DNA from 4 places in the Sodalis sp. RH16 genome. Region 1 is predicted to be linked to each of the others. Evidence: predicted binding sites of a transcription regulator. Region 1 holds the regulator's gene; each other region holds the start of a gene.
What was found. The regulator PurR, encoded in region 1, represses purine synthesis genes. The targets are predictions, from matches to a motif close to CANGCAAACGTTTGCNTG.
Positions count from the first base shown of each region.

Region 2: a site for PurR is predicted at 2,042-2,059, ahead of purL (phosphoribosylformylglycinamidine synthase). Genes of this name have one in related genera too.
Region 3: a site for PurR is predicted at 1,885-1,902, ahead of purM (phosphoribosylformylglycinamidine cyclo-ligase). Genes of this name have one in related genera too.
Region 4: a site for PurR is predicted at 1,533-1,550, ahead of guaB (IMP dehydrogenase). Genes of this name have one in related genera too.

Region 1 covers NZ_CP178737.1:4,755,638-4,759,439, forward strand. Annotated here, with positions in the region: gene ACL2XJ_RS21645 (riboflavin synthase subunit alpha) at 1-11, shown strand, start outside; gene cfa (cyclopropane fatty acyl phospholipid synthase) at 113-1,264, opposite strand; gene purR (HTH-type transcriptional repressor PurR) at 1,692-2,708, opposite strand; gene ACL2XJ_RS21660 (YnhF family membrane protein) at 2,908-2,997, shown strand; gene ACL2XJ_RS21665 (C40 family peptidase) at 3,023-3,802, opposite strand, start outside.
Region 2 covers NZ_CP178737.1:6,124,595-6,128,396, reverse strand. Annotated here, with positions in the region: gene tadA (tRNA adenosine(34) deaminase TadA) at 1-355, shown strand, start outside; gene mltF (membrane-bound lytic murein transglycosylase MltF) at 352-1,959, opposite strand; gene purL (phosphoribosylformylglycinamidine synthase) at 2,166-3,802, shown strand, end outside.
Region 3 covers NZ_CP178737.1:6,006,173-6,009,974, reverse strand. Annotated here, with positions in the region: gene pstB (phosphate ABC transporter ATP-binding protein PstB) at 1-143, shown strand, start outside; gene purN (phosphoribosylglycinamide formyltransferase) at 146-784, opposite strand; gene purM (phosphoribosylformylglycinamidine cyclo-ligase) at 784-1,821, opposite strand; gene upp (uracil phosphoribosyltransferase) at 2,056-2,682, shown strand; gene uraA (uracil permease) at 2,737-3,802, shown strand, end outside.
Region 4 covers NZ_CP178737.1:6,081,065-6,084,866, reverse strand. Annotated here, with positions in the region: gene xseA (exodeoxyribonuclease VII large subunit) at 71-1,441, opposite strand; gene guaB (IMP dehydrogenase) at 1,603-3,066, shown strand; gene guaA (glutamine-hydrolyzing GMP synthase) at 3,227-3,802, shown strand, end outside.

The DNA of each region.
Region 1 (3,802 bases):
ACATGAGGTAAAACGCTGTATCCCGACTGTCGGGATAGGGACGCTTTATTGCCCGTCCAGGGCAATAAAGCGTTGGAGCGGAAAGTCCAAAAGAACGTACCGCAATGGACGCTTAGCGGGGCACACGAATCCCGCCTTCAACCCCTTGCGGGCTGAACAATACCTGCCACAAATGGATGTTACGGGCGCGAAAAGCGCCGGCGCAGGCATTCAGGTAGTAGCAGAACATCCGGAAGAATCGATCCGAGTAATTTCCCGATAACGTCGGCCAGGCGGCGAGAAAACGTTCATACCAGGCCATCAGCGTTTTGTCATAATCGGCACCGAAATTATGCCAGTCCTCCATAACAAAATGCTTCTCGCTGGCCCGCGCGATATGCTGCACGGAAGGGAGGCAGCCATTGGGGAAGATGTATTTGTCGATCCAGGGGTCCACGTTCATATCGGTCTGGTTGGATCCGATGGTATGGAGCAGGAAAAGGCCGTCGCGTTTCAGGTTGCGATCAATGACGTCGAAATAGGTGGCGTAGTTTTTCGGACCTACGTGCTCAAACATGCCCACCGAAACGATACGGTCGAATTGCACGTTGAGGTCGCGGTAATCCTGCAGCGAGATAGTGACGTCCAAACCTTCGCAGCGATCCTGCGCCAGTTTCTGCTGTTCAGCGGAGATAGTCACCCCCTGAACCGAAACACCGTAGTTCTTGGCCGCATAAGCGGCAAGCCCGCCCCAGCCGCAGCCCACATCCAGCAGCGTCATGCCCGGTCTTAACTGCAGCTTTTCGCAGATCATCCTGAGCTTGTCCTGCTGCGCTTCCTCCAGAGTGGTGGCCTTGTTCCAATAGCCGCACGAATACTGCATATAGGGATCCAGCATCAGGCTGAACAGGTCATTACCCAAGTCATAATGCTCTTTGCCGACAATCCAAGCCCGTTTTTTAGACTGAAGATTCATGAGCCGCGCGGCGGCAACGCGCATAACATCCTTGAAATGCCGGGGAAGCTTATTTTCCAAACCGGCTCTTAAAACGCGCTGAAAAAAGATATCCAGTCGCTCGCATTCCCACCAGCCGTCCATGTAACTTTCACCCAACCCCAATGACCCGTCCTCTAGCACGCGTTTAAAAAATTCCGGGTTCTTGACATGAATATCAAACGGCCTTGCGCCGTTGATCTTTACACCTGCCTCAGCAAGCATTTCATGGATGATTCGATACCAAGCATTATCATGAAAGCTCAGGTCTTCAACACACGAGGAACTCATAGCTTCTCCATCACCTTTCTTCTGTTATAACCCCGTCAGGAAAAGCGTAGCCGATACCTGCGGGCTTTTATAATCATCCACGGGTATCCGTGGTGTCGGATGTACCACAATAAACAGAGGAATATAAAAAACACCAATAGACTGTTTGTCAGACGGGCGCTTCATAAATAGGATGACGCCATGTAAAAACACGACATTCTTTTAAAGCAAAATTATTAGACAACTCGTTATATTTGTTAACGATATTGAGTATAAGCCTGCATTCCGGTTTAGACAATAGCTGACAGAATAATGTATTTCACAGATAAGTTAATGATTTCCTATCGAAACAATAACTCATCAGGCACATTCGGCGGTATGAAATATATTATTACATTCGGGAGCGAATCACCTTTGATAAGGGGCTCAGGAGGCCGTGCGCCGCCCTTCAGGAGCGAAACGGGCCGTCGGCCACCGAACGGCGTACAATCAGGGCGGGATGCACTTCGATAATCCTGGCGTTTTCCCGTTTGCTGGTGATACGGTCCAGCAGCATGGTCAGCGCGGCCTCGCCCAGCTCTTCTTTGGGTTGATGAATGGTAGTCAATGACGGGGTAAAAAAGCACGAATTGCGCACATTATCATAACCGATAATTGAGATGTCATCGGGAACCTTCATGCCCATTTCATCAATGGCGCACATTGCACCCATGGCCATGATATCACCGCCGCAAAATACCGCCGTGGGCCTTTGCGGCCTGGACAGAATGAGTTTCATGGCCTGATAGCCGGATTCCGGTTCGAAATCCCCCTGCACAATCCATTGATGGGGAATGGCGATGCCGGCTTCTTCCAGGGCCCGCAGGTAGCCGCGATGACGGCCGCCCCCGGTATTGCGCGCCAGTTGGCCGGGTATGGCGCCGATATCGCGATGCCCCCTGGAAATCAGATAGCGGGTCGCCATGTAACCCCCGGCGAAGGCATTGTCGATAATGGTATCGGTGAAATCCCGGCGAGCTTCGCCCCAATCCATGACCACCATGGGGATATGGCGATACTCTTCCAGCATATTCAGCAACGGTTCGGGATATTCGGCGCACATCACCAGCAACCCGTCCACCCGTTTTTGCGCCAGCATCGCCAGATAGGCGCCCTGTTTGTTCAGATCGTTATGGGAGTTGCACAGCACAAGGGTATATCCCCGCACAAAACAGTGGTGCTCAATCGACTCGATAATTTCCGCGAAGTAGGGCGCTTCGCTTGAGCTGGCCAGCAGGCCGATGGATTTTGTGCGGTTGATCTTAAGGCTGCGCGCCACGTCGCTGGGGGAATAGTGCAGCTGCCCGATGGCCTCCAAAACGGCGATCTTGGTCTCTTGCGCCACAAATCGCGTCTTATTGATGACATGTGACACCGTAGTGGTGGATACCCCGGCGCGTTTCGCCACGTCTTTAATGGTTGCCATGCGTGTAGAACTCCTGTACGCCGAAATAAATAAATCGCCAATTTTCCTTGATTCGGCACTAAAGTGAAAGCGATAAAGATAAATATGCTCGGGAGTTGCTGCCCGGCAAGCTTTTTTAATCGGGTTATGCGACACTGCTTACAACCTACGGGTGTAAAGATATCCCGTTCAGCGATAGGTGTAGTGATAAGGAGAAGTGATGAGCAGCGATTTCAAATTGTCATTAATGACCACGGTATTTTCCTTGCTGGTGATCATTGCGTTCAGCTTTACCGCGGTAATGAATTAAGGCGCCCAGGCGCCTTTTTTTCCTTTCAGCGAATGGTTTTCGGCGTCACGACCCGGCGGGCGCCGACATAGTGATCCGCCCAATAATCTTCATTCAGATAGCTGATGCGGATATCGCGGCCGGTGCGGGGGGATTCGATAAACCGTCCGTTGCCCAAATAAACGCCCACATGATCCGCCGCGCCGCGGTTGGTGATATGGAAGAAAACCAAATCGCCGCTTTCCAGATCGTCTTTCTTCACCGGCGCCGCATCGCGTAAATGAAACATTTCATTGGCGGTACGGGGCATATGAATCCGTACCACGTCCTTATAAGCATAATAGATCAGGCCGCTGCAATCGAACCCGGTATTGGGCGACATGCCGCCCCAGCGATAAGGCTTGCCCATCTGGGACATCAGCTTGTTCATCGCCGTCAATTTGGCATGCTGATAGCGTTTTTTGTGGCTATCGCTCATGATGATGGGTTGATCGTTGGCAATGAGATCGAGCGTGGCGCTTTCTTTCATCCGATGCCTGCCGTAACCCTTTTTGTAGCCTTTTTTCGGCGGGGTAAACTTGGCTATTTTTTTTGCGGGGGGCATTGGATGCAATTTTTTAACGTGGTTTTTTTCGACGGCCGGCTCTTTCGCTTTGGCGACGGGTATGGAATGTAATTTTTTATTGCTGCTTTTTTCAGCAACGAGCTCTTTTGGTTTGTCTGTGCTATGACGGGTGATTTTCTGCTCGGTCACCGGTTTGCTTTTTTTGGTTATCTTCAACACCTCTTTAAGAGGTTTTCGTTTGCGTCGGTCACCTGTTTTAGC
Region 2 (3,802 bases), 1.4 Mb from region 1:
CACCGCCCATGCGGAGATCATGGCCTTGCGCCAGGGCGGGGCGGTGCTGGGCAACTACCGGCTGGTGGATACCACTCTGTATGTCACCCTGGAGCCCTGCGTCATGTGCGCCGGCGCGATGATTCACGGACGGGTGGGGCGGCTGGTCTTCGGCGCACGTGATGAGAAAACCGGCGCGGCCGGCTCCCTGTGCGACATACTGCGCCATCCGGGGATGAATCATCTCGTGGACATGACCTCCGGGGTGCTGGAGCAAGAGTGTTCAAGCTGTCTCAGCGCGTTTTTTCGCGGCCGCCGGGCTGCGCATAAAGCGCGGCGCCAGGCGATGAAAGAACAGCCGCCCGCCGTCGGTTAAGGGGAGGCTTTGGCCAGAACGGGCGCCATGCCGGATGGAACGGCGGTCAAGCCGGAAAATTGGCTGGTAACGACCGGAAAGGAGCTTGGCGGCTGAGGGATGGTTTGCGCTGCTTGAAGGGTTTTTTCTTTCTCGGTTTCTTTTTCTTTATCTTTTTCCTGCAGATAGCCCACCAGGCTCATTTCGTAGCGGCGGATATTCTCCACATAATCATACGCCTGCTGGCCGCGGGCGTAACCGTAGGTAGTCTGCTGGTAATAACGGGGCTGGCTGAGCATGGGCAGGCGGAGTTTAACGTCCACCCAGCTGTCGGGATTGCCCTTTTGCTTGGCGGTGAGCGCGCGGGCGTCCAGCATATGGGCATAACCCATATTATAAGCTGTGAGCGCAAACCAGATTTTTTCATCTTCCGGTATGGTCTCGGGCACTTTCTGCATCATATGGGATAAATAGAGCGCCCCGCCGCGAATGCTCTGCTCCGCATCCTGCCGATCGTTGATGCCCAGGCTGTCGGCGGTGGCGCGGGTCAGCATCATCAGGCCTCGTACACCGGTGGGGGAAACGGCCAATGGGTCCCAATGGGACTCCTGATAAGAAATGGCCGCCAGTAATTTCCAGTCAATTTCAGTGGCATACTGCTGGAACAGGGATTGCAATGCCGGTAAGGTCGCATCGATGGAGGAGAGGAAGGTTTTGGTGTCTACATAATCAAAACTGCCCACATGGCCGAGGTATTTTTCCTCCAGCCGGGCGATTATCCCTTCTTCATTCAGCCCGTGGTAAAAATCCAACAGCGCGGCCGACAGGTTATCGCTGTTTTTCTTTGGCAAATACCAGGTCACCGGCTCTTCGTCGCTGACATCAAACGCCACCGCCAATTGCGGATGGATGCGCTGCAGCAACCCGATGGTGGCGGAATCCGCCAGCGTATAATCGAGCTTGCCTTCCGCAACCTGTTCCAGTAACGCCTTGCTGCTCAGATCCGATGACACCTCCCACGCCAGTTGGGGGTATTTTTTTTCTTTCATGGCGCGCAGCAGTGAAATATGGGCCGACCCGGAAGTCACGGCCAGACGGCCCTGCAGCGCGCCGAGATTTTTCGGCCGGGGCTGCCCCAGGCGATACACCAACTGCTGGGAAACATAATAATTGGCCGGGCCGGTGGCGTAACGCTGCAATCGTTCGTTATTGTAGATGAGGCCCGCGGCCAGCATATCGGCGTCGTCGTTATCCAAATCGTCGAACAGTTCATTGAGGGTGCCGCGCTGGCGGATAACCAGCTTTACCCCCAGATAATCGGCGAAGCGTTTCGCCAGTTCATAGTCGAAACCGGAGGGCTGGTGGTTGGTCGTGGTATAACTCAGCGGAGCATCGATGGTGCTGACGCGTAGCGTTCCTCTGGCTTTGATTTGACTGAGCACATCATCTTGCATCCCATGCCAAGGCACGTTGAACCAAAGTGCCCAGGTCAGCAATGCGGTGATGGCGCCAATCACGACATAATTTAATTTTAAGCGCTTCAAATAGTTATCTCTTGCCGGAGTGCAATCCCTACTGTCTCGAACGGCAAAATCGTTATCATTTTCTCCCTGGTGTCGGGGCATTTTGCGCAACAAAGCGCCACGGTGCAACAAAAAAGCTTAAAGACCATACAGTAAGAAAGGTTATTCAGCGCGCAAGAATAACCGCGCAAACGGTTTCGTCCGCCGCCGGGATTCTCTATAATGGCGCGCGTTTCCCCCTGAAGTTGCGCCCCATGGCAAGCCGTACCCCGCATTGGCGGGCGTCGGTTCAAAGACGAGAGATCTTTATTATGGAAATACTGCGTGGTTCGCCCGCTCTGTCGGCATTTCGTATCAATAAACTGCTGGCCCGCTGCCAGGAAGCCCGGCTTCCGGTAAGCGATGTCTATGCTGAATATGTTCACTTTGCCGATTTGAGCGCGCCCCTCAATACCGACGAACACGCAAGATTGCAGCGGCTGTTGAAATACGGTCCTTCTCTCGCCGAACACGACCCCGAGGGGCGCCTACTGCTGGTGACGCCGCGCCCCGGTACGCTCTCCCCCTGGTCGTCGAAAGCCACGGATATCGCCCATAACTGCGGTTTGCCGCAGGTAAAGCGTCTGGAGCGCGGACTGGCGTTTTATATCCAGGGCTCCACCCTCACCGAGGAGCAGTGGCGCCAACTGGGGGCTCTGCTCCATGACCGGATGATGGAGACTGTGTTCGATAAATATGAACAGGCGGCGGCGTTGTTCTCGCATCAGACGCCGGCGCCGGTAGGTGAAGTGGCTATGCTCGTCGAAGGCCGTCCCGCCCTGGAGCGTGCCAATCATCAACTGGGGCTGGCGTTGGCCGACGATGAAATAGACTATCTGCAGGAGGCGTTCACCCGTTTGGGGCGCAATCCCACCGACGTGGAACTCTATATGTTCGCCCAGGCCAATTCCGAGCACTGCCGCCATAAAATCTTCAATGCCGATTGGGTTATCGACGGCCAGGCACAGCCAAAGTCGCTGTTCAAAATGATCAAGAATACCTTTGAACAGACGCCGGAGTTTGTCCTGTCGGCCTACAAAGATAACGCGGCGGTCATGGAAGGTTCTTCGGTGGGACGATTTTTCGCCGACCCGCGTGACCAGCGCTACGATTTTCACCAGGAACCGGCGCATATTCTGATGAAAGTGGAGACGCATAACCATCCCACCGCCATCTCTCCCTGGCCCGGCGCCGCCACCGGTTCCGGCGGAGAAATCCGCGATGAGGGCGCCACCGGACGGGGTTCCAAGCCCAAGGCCGGCCTGACGGGGTTCTCGGTATCCAATTTGCGTATCCCCGGTTTCGAGCAGCCATGGGAACAGGATTTCGGCAAGCCGGATCGCATTGTCTCCGCTCTGGATATCATGACCGACGGCCCGCTGGGGGGCGCTGCGTTTAACAATGAGTTCGGCCGTCCGGCCCTGACGGGATATTTCCGTACCTATGAAGAACAGGTCAGCAGCCATAACGGCGTTGAACTGCGGGGTTATCACAAGCCGATTATGCTGGCGGGGGGGATTGGCAACATTCGCGCCGGCCATGTGCAAAAAGGGGAAATTTCCATCGGCGCCAAGCTGATTGTCCTGGGCGGGCCGGCAATGAACATCGGCCTGGGCGGCGGGGCGGCTTCATCCATGGCGTCCGGGCAGTCGGATGCCGATCTGGATTTCGCCTCGGTGCAGCGGGACAATCCGGAAATGGAACGGCGCTGCCAGGAAGTCATCGATCGCTGCTGGCAGCGGGGTGACGACAATCCGATACTGTTTATTCATGACGTGGGGGCCGGCGGCCTGTCCAACGCCATGCCGGAGCTGGTGAGCGACGGTCGGCGCGGCGGACGTTTTCAGCTGCGGGACATCCCCAACGATGAACCGGGCATGAGCCCGCTGGAGGTCTGGTGCAACGA
Region 3 (3,802 bases), 1.3 Mb from region 1:
ACATGCAGCAGGCGGCGCGGGTATCGGATTATACCGCGTTTATCCACCAGGGCCGCCTGGTGGAATTCAGCGCCACTGATCGTTTGTTTACCTCGCCGGCGGAACGTAAAACCGAAGAGTATATTACCGGACGTCTGCGCTAGGCCTAATCCGCCGCGTAGCCGGCCGGCGGCAACGGCAGCCCGTCCAACCGCGCCATGCCGTCCCGCAATTCCAGGCGGCCCTGCAGCAGCCAACGGATAGCCAGGGGATAAATGGCGTGTTCCTGGGTTTTGACGCGCGCCGCCAGCTCCGCTTCATTATCGTCCGGAAACACCGGCACCTTCGCCTGCAAAATCACCGGCCCTCCGTCCAGTTCCTCGGTGACGAAGTGCACTGACGTGCCGTGTTCAGCATCACCGTTGGCCAAGACCTGGCGGTGGGTGTGCAGGCCGGGATAGCGCGGCAGCAGGGAAGGGTGGATATTCAGCAGCCGGCCCGCATAATGGCTGACAAACGCCGGCGACAGGATACGCATATAACCCGCCAGGATGACCGCGTCCGGCCGGTGTTCATCAATGCGTTCCATCAACGCCAGGTCAAAGGCGGCCCGATGGGGATAATCGCCGGGATTAAGGGCATGGGCCGGCAGGCTTCCCTGGGCGGCGCGCTGTAATCCGTAGGCATCGGCGCGGTTGCTGAACACCGCGGCGATCCGCGCCGGAATTTTACCGTCCCGGCAGGCATCCATTACCGCCTGAAGATTGCTGCCTTCGCCGGAGAGAAGCACGACAATCTTTTTCATCAGCGGATGATCACCCGGTCCTCGCCGGTAAGGGGTTCGATCTCCCCCAGCTTCCAGGCGGTTTCCCCCAGGGCGCCCAGCATAGCAAGCGCGCTGTCCGCGCTCTCGGCCGGAACCGCTATCACCATGCCGACGCCGCAGTTAAAGGTACGGTACATTTCATGGCGGCTTACGTTGCCGGCCTGCTGCAGCCAATGGAATACCGCCGGCCACTGCCAGCTGCTTTCGTTAATCACCGCACGGGTATCCGCCGGCAATACCCGGGGGATGTTCTCCCAAAAACCGCCGCCGGTAAGATGGGCGATGGCATGGATTTCCGTCTGGGCGATAAGCTGCAGCAGCGCCTTGACGTAGATGCGGGTAGGCTGCAGCAGATGATCCGCCAAAGGCGCGCCCTCAAGCTGCGTTTGCAGCGGATCGGTCTGGCTGAACTCCAGAATTTTACGCACCAGTGAGTAGCCGTTGGAGTGCGGACCGCTGGAAGCCAGAGCCAGCAGCGTATCCCCCGCCCGGACTTTACTGCCGTCGATGATCTCTGATTTCTCCACCACGCCGACGCAGAAACCGGCGACATCATAATCCTCACCGTGGTACATGCCGGGCATTTCCGCCGTTTCGCCCCCCACCAGCGCGCAGCCGGCCTGCTTGCAGCCCTCCGCGATGCCGGTGATGACCTGGGCGGCGGTATCCACATCCAGTTTTCCTGTAGCGAAGTAATCAAGGAAAAACAGCGGTTCGGCTCCCTGCACCACCAGATCATTCACACACATCGCCACCAGATCGATACCTATGGTATCGTGACGTTGCAGATCCATCGCCAGACGCAGTTTCGTGCCGACACCGTCGGTGCCGGAAACCAGAATCGGCTCGCGGTATTTCTGCGGTATCGCGCACAGCGCACCGAAGCCACCCAGCCCGCCCATGACTTCGGGACGTTTCGTCTGTTTCACCACACCTTTAATGCGGTCTACCAATGCGTTGCCGGCATCGATATCCACACCTGCGTCTTTATAGCTGAGAGAGGTTTTTTCGGTCACTGCAAGATCCCCACGGAGATGATATGTTGCGGTTTAAATAGGGCGCGGGCAATTCTAACAGCGCGGGCAAACGTTTGCGAGTGGTGTTGTCAAACCATTTGGCTTTTCATTGTCTATAGTGAATTTTAATAATCCATTGATCGGGATCAGCTATTTTCATAGGGCGCGGCAAAAAAAAGGGGTTATAATCTCGCGATTTTTTTGACCGTTCAATGCTTCCTGGGGAGAGTAATGATGAAGATCGTTGAAGTAAAACACCCGCTCGTTAAACACAAGCTTGGTTTAATGCGTGAAAATGACATCAGCACCAAGCGTTTTCGCGAATTGGCATCGGAAGTGGGTAGTTTACTGACCTATGTGGCAACCGCCGATCTCGAGACTGAAAAAGTCACCATCGAGGGTTGGTGCGGTCCGGTTGAAATCGATCAGATCAAGGGCAAAAAAATTACCGTCGTGCCTATCCTCCGCGCCGGCCTGGGCATGATGGACGGCGTATTGGAAAACGTCCCCAGCGCGCGTATCAGCGTGGTGGGCATCTACCGCAACGAGACCACGCTCAAGCCGGTGCCCTATTTTCAAAAGCTGGTGTCGGATATCAACGAGCGCATGGCCCTGGTGGTGGATCCTATGCTTGCCACCGGCGGCTCGATGATTGCCACAATCGATCTGCTGAAAAAGGCCGGCTGCAAAGCTATCAAGGTGCTGGTACTGGTGGCGGCGCCGGAAGGGCTGGCGGCGCTGGAAGCGGCGCATCCCGATATTGAACTCTACACGGCGGCCATTGACGAGGGCCTCAACGAGCAAGGCTACATCATGCCGGGCCTCGGCGATGCGGGCGATAAGTTATTCGGTACCAAATAACATCAAGCCGACCGGAAGGGTCGGTTTTTTTTGATTTTAAATTGAGGAACTCACATGACCCGTCGCGCCATCGCAGTGGATGAACGCCCGCCGTTGCTGCAAACCATCCCATTGAGCTTACAACACCTGTTCGCCATGTTCGGCGCCACCGTCCTGGTGCCGATTTTATTCAAAATCAATCCCGCCACCGTGCTGTTGTTCAACGGCATCGGCACCCTGCTGTATCTGTTCATTTGCAAAGGAAAAATCCCGGCCTATCTGGGGTCAAGCTTTGCCTTTATATCGCCGGTGCTGCTGCTGCTGCCGATGGGATACGAATCGGCCCTCGGGGGCTTTATCGCCTGCGGCGCGCTGTTTTGCATCGTGGCATGGATTGTCAAAGTGGCCGGCACCGGCTGGATCGAGGTGGTATTCCCGCCGGCGGCGATGGGAGCCATCGTATCGGTTATCGGCCTGGAACTGGCGGGCGTTGCGGCCAATATGGCGGGGCTACTGCCTGCCGACGGGGCAAGCGTTGATCACTCCACCGTCATCATTTCCATGGTGACCCTGGCGGTGACGGTGCTGGGGTCCGTACTGTTCCGCGGTTTCCTGGCGATTATCCCGATCCTTATCGGGGTACTGGCGGGTTATGCCCTGGCCTGGTTTATGGGCGCGGTGGACTTATCGCCGGTGGCGGCCGCGCACTGGTTTGCCATGCCGACCTTTTACACACCGCGTTTTGAATGGGTGGCCATTCTGACCATCCTGCCGGCGGCGCTGGTGGTGATTGCCGAGCATATCGGCCATCTGGTGGTCACCGCCAATATCGTCAAGCGCGATCTCCTGCGCGATCCCGGCCTGCATCGTTCAATGTTCGCCAATGGCGTTTCCACCATGCTTTCAGGCTTTTTCGGCTCCACCCCCAACACCACCTACGGCGAGAATATCGGCGTCATGGCCATCACCAAGGTTTACAGCACCTGGGTAATCGGCGGCGCGGCGATATTCGCCATCCTATTGTCATGTATCGGCAAGCTTGCCGCGGCGATCCAGGCGGTGCCGGTCCCGGTGATGGGGGGCGTCTCGCTGCTGCTGTACGGGGTGATTGCCGCCTCGGGGATCCGGGTACTGATTGAAT
Region 4 (3,802 bases), 1.3 Mb from region 1:
CCGAAGCCGGAACATGCTAATCGCGTCCCTTCCGGCAATCTCCGGGACAATGGCCGGCAGGTGTCGGCGGCTAGCGGTTTTTACCGGCGGTCTTCTTCGACGGCGTAATGCGAACCACCTGGCTATCCACCCAGCCATCCTGCAGACGGGTGGTCAGGGCATCGCCGGGCTGTAACTGCCCGGTGCGTTTAATCAGCGCCCCATCGGCGCCGGTGGTAACGCTGAAACCGCGCGCCAGCGTATTCAGCGGGCTGACGCCTTCCAACCGCGAGCATAGCATGCCGAATTTTTGCTGCTGCTGATTCAACCGGCGGGTCATGGCCTGCTGCAGCTGATATTGCAGCGCCTGCAATTGCTGCTGCACCCGGCCGATGCGCGGCAGCGGCGATTGCTGGCCCAGCCGCTGCTGCACCCGCTCATGGCGGCGCTGCGCCAGCCGTAGCTGCGCCTGTACGCCGTCGTCCAGCCGGCGGCGCAGTTTGACCAGCGTGGTTTGCTGGCGCGCCAGCCGCAAATGGGGATGCTGCTGCTGCAGGCGGTGCTGCAGGCGGGTAAAAATCTGCTGGCGCTGGGCCAGATAATAATCCATCGCCATTTCCAGCCGCTGCTGCTGCGACTGCAACCGGCGCACCAGCTCCAACTGATTGCGGCTCACCAGCTCCGCCGCCGCCGAGGGGGTAGGCGCACGAAGATCGGCGACAAAATCGGCAATGGTCACATCGGTTTCGTGTCCGACGGCGCTCACCACCGGCAATATGCTGGCAAAAATGGCCCGCGCCACCCGTTCGTCGTTAAAACTCCATAAATCTTCCAGCGAACCGCCGCCGCGGCCGACGATAAGCACATCGCACTCCCGCCGGCGGTTGGCGGTTTCAATGGCCCGCACGATCTGCGCGGGCGCGTCCTGTCCCTGTACCGGCGTTGGGTAGATCACCACCGGCAGCGACGGATCCCGCCGGCGCAGGACGTTCAGAATATCGTGCAGCGCCGCGCCGCTGGCTGAGGTGATGACGCCAACCCGCCGGGACGGGCTGGGCAACGGCTGTTTATGGATCTGATCGAACAGTCCTTCCGCCGATAACCGCTGCTTGAGCTGTTCGAACTGCTGCTGCAGCAAACCGTCGCCGGCCGGCTGCATGCTCTCGGCAATCAGCTGGTAGTCGCCGCGGGGTTCATACAGCGTCAACGAAGCCCGCACCAATACCTGCTGCCCGTTGCGCGGGGCGAAGGTCACCCGCCGGTTGCCGTTGCGGAACATAGCGCAACGCACCTGGGCGCGATCGTCTTTCAGGGTAAAATACCAATGGCCGGAGGCGGGCTGGGAAAAGTTGGATATCTCGCCGGTTAGCCAGATCTGGCCCATCTCGCTTTCCAGCAGTTCACGCACCTGTTGATTCAGGCGGGAAACGGTAAAAATCAGTGACGAGGCGGGTGCAGACATGTGAGCTGGATCAACTTTGTTAAAAAAGACTTAATCGGTTGATATTACTTAACGCTGGCCGGTTATCAAGGTTTTTTTAAAAAAATAGCTGGAGGCAACCGTTTACGTTCTGTATAATGCCACGGCAATATTTTATACATCCACCCTGGTGAGATATTGCTATGTTACGTATCGCAAAAGAAGCCCTGACTTTCGACGATCTCCTCCTTTTACCTGCACATTCCACGGTTCTGCCCAACACCGCCGAGCTGGGAACCCAACTGACCAAAAAAATCCGTCTCAACATTCCGCTGCTCTCCGCGGCCATGGATACCGTTACCGAAGCGCCCCTGGCTATCGCACTGGCCCAAGAGGGCGGTATCGGCTTTATCCATAAAAACATGTCCATCGAGCGCCAGGCTGAGGAAGTCAGCCGGGTGAAAAAACATGAAAGCGGCGTGGTGACCGATCCCAAGACCGTCACCCCGTCAACCACCCTGTCCCAGGTCAAGGAAATGACCGCCCGCAACGGTTTCGCCGGTTATCCGGTGGTCACCGATGACAACGAACTGGTGGGCATCATCACCGGCCGCGATGTGCGGTTCGTCACCGATCTTTCCCAGCCGGTCACCGCGGTCATGACGCCGAAGGAACGTCTGGTGACGGTGAAAGAGGGCGAAGCCCGCGAAGTCGTGCTGCAAAAAATGCACGAGAAGCGTGTAGAAAAAGCGCTGGTAGTGGACGGACAATTCCATTTGCTGGGCATGATCACGGTAAAAGATTTTCAGAAAGCGGAACGCAAGCCCAATGCCTGCAAAGATGAGCACGGCCGGCTGCGCGTAGGCGCGGCGGTGGGCGCGGGCGCGGGTAATGAAGAGCGTATCGACGCGCTGGTGGCCGCCGGTGTCGACGTGCTGCTCATCGATTCCTCCCACGGCCATTCCGAAGGCGTATTGCAGCGCATTCGCGCCACCCGTGAAAAATATCCCGATTTGCAGATTATCGGCGGCAATATCGCCACCGGCGCCGGCGCCATCGCGCTGGTGGAAGCGGGCGTAAGCGCGGTTAAAGTGGGTATCGGGCCGGGGTCCATCTGCACCACCCGTATCGTTACCGGCGTCGGCGTACCGCAAATCACCGCCATATCCGATGCGGTGGAAGCGCTGGAAGGCACCGGTATTCCGGTTATCGCCGACGGCGGCATCCGTTACTCCGGCGATATCGCCAAAGCCATTGCCGCCGGCGCCTCATGCGTCATGGTGGGCTCGCTGCTGGCCGGTACCGAGGAATCCCCCGGCGAAATCGAACTCTACCAGGGCCGTTCGTTTAAATCCTATCGCGGCATGGGATCCCTGGGCGCCATGTCCAAAGGTTCCTCCGACCGCTATTTCCAGACCGACAACGCCGCCGATAAACTGGTGCCGGAAGGCATAGAAGGGCGGGTGGCTTACAAAGGCCGCCTGAAAGAGATAGTGCATCAGCAGATGGGCGGGTTGCGCTCCTGCATGGGACTCACCGGCTGCGCCACCATCGACGAACTGCGCACCAAGGCCGAATTTGTCCGCATCAGCGGCGCCGGCATTCAGGAAAGCCACGTCCACGACGTCGCCATCACCAAAGAATCGCCGAATTACCGCATGGGCTAAACGCGCCGGACGGTGCGCTGCGGGCGGTAATAGTGCATTATCTCCCTGGTGCGCCGCCCGTTGCGTCGGATGGCCGAGGATTGGCCATCCCTGATTTTTTCTTCCCGGCCGCGGCCGGGTGGTGTTGTATTTTGACCACCGCTCTTGGAATACGCCTTCTATGACAGATAATATCCATAAACATCGCATTCTGATTCTGGACTTCGGTTCGCAGTACACCCAACTTATCGCCCGCCGCGTGCGCGAGCTGGGCGTCTATTGCGAACTCTGGGCCTGGGACGTGACAAAAGCGCAAATCCGCGCCTTCGAACCCAGCGGCATTATTCTTTCCGGCGGCCCTGAAAGCACCACCGAACATAACAGTCCGGTTGCGCCGGAGTATGTTTACCAGGCCGGCGTCCCGGTGCTGGGCGTCTGTTATGGCATGCAGACCATGGCCATGCAGCTGGGGGGCCGGGTGGAAGGCTCTCATGAGCGCGAATTCGGCTATGCCCAGGTTGAGGTGTTAAACGACAGCGCCCTGATAAGGGACATCAAGGATTCCCTCAGCGTCAACGGCAAGCCGCTGCTGGATGTCTGGATGAGCCACGGCGACAAGGTCACCGACATCCCTGCGGGGTTCGTCACCGTCGCCAGCACGGAGAGCTGCCGGTTCGCCATCATGGCCGACGAGGAAAAACGGTTCTACGGCGTGCAGTTCCATCCCGAAGTCACCCATACCCGCCAGGGCCAGCGG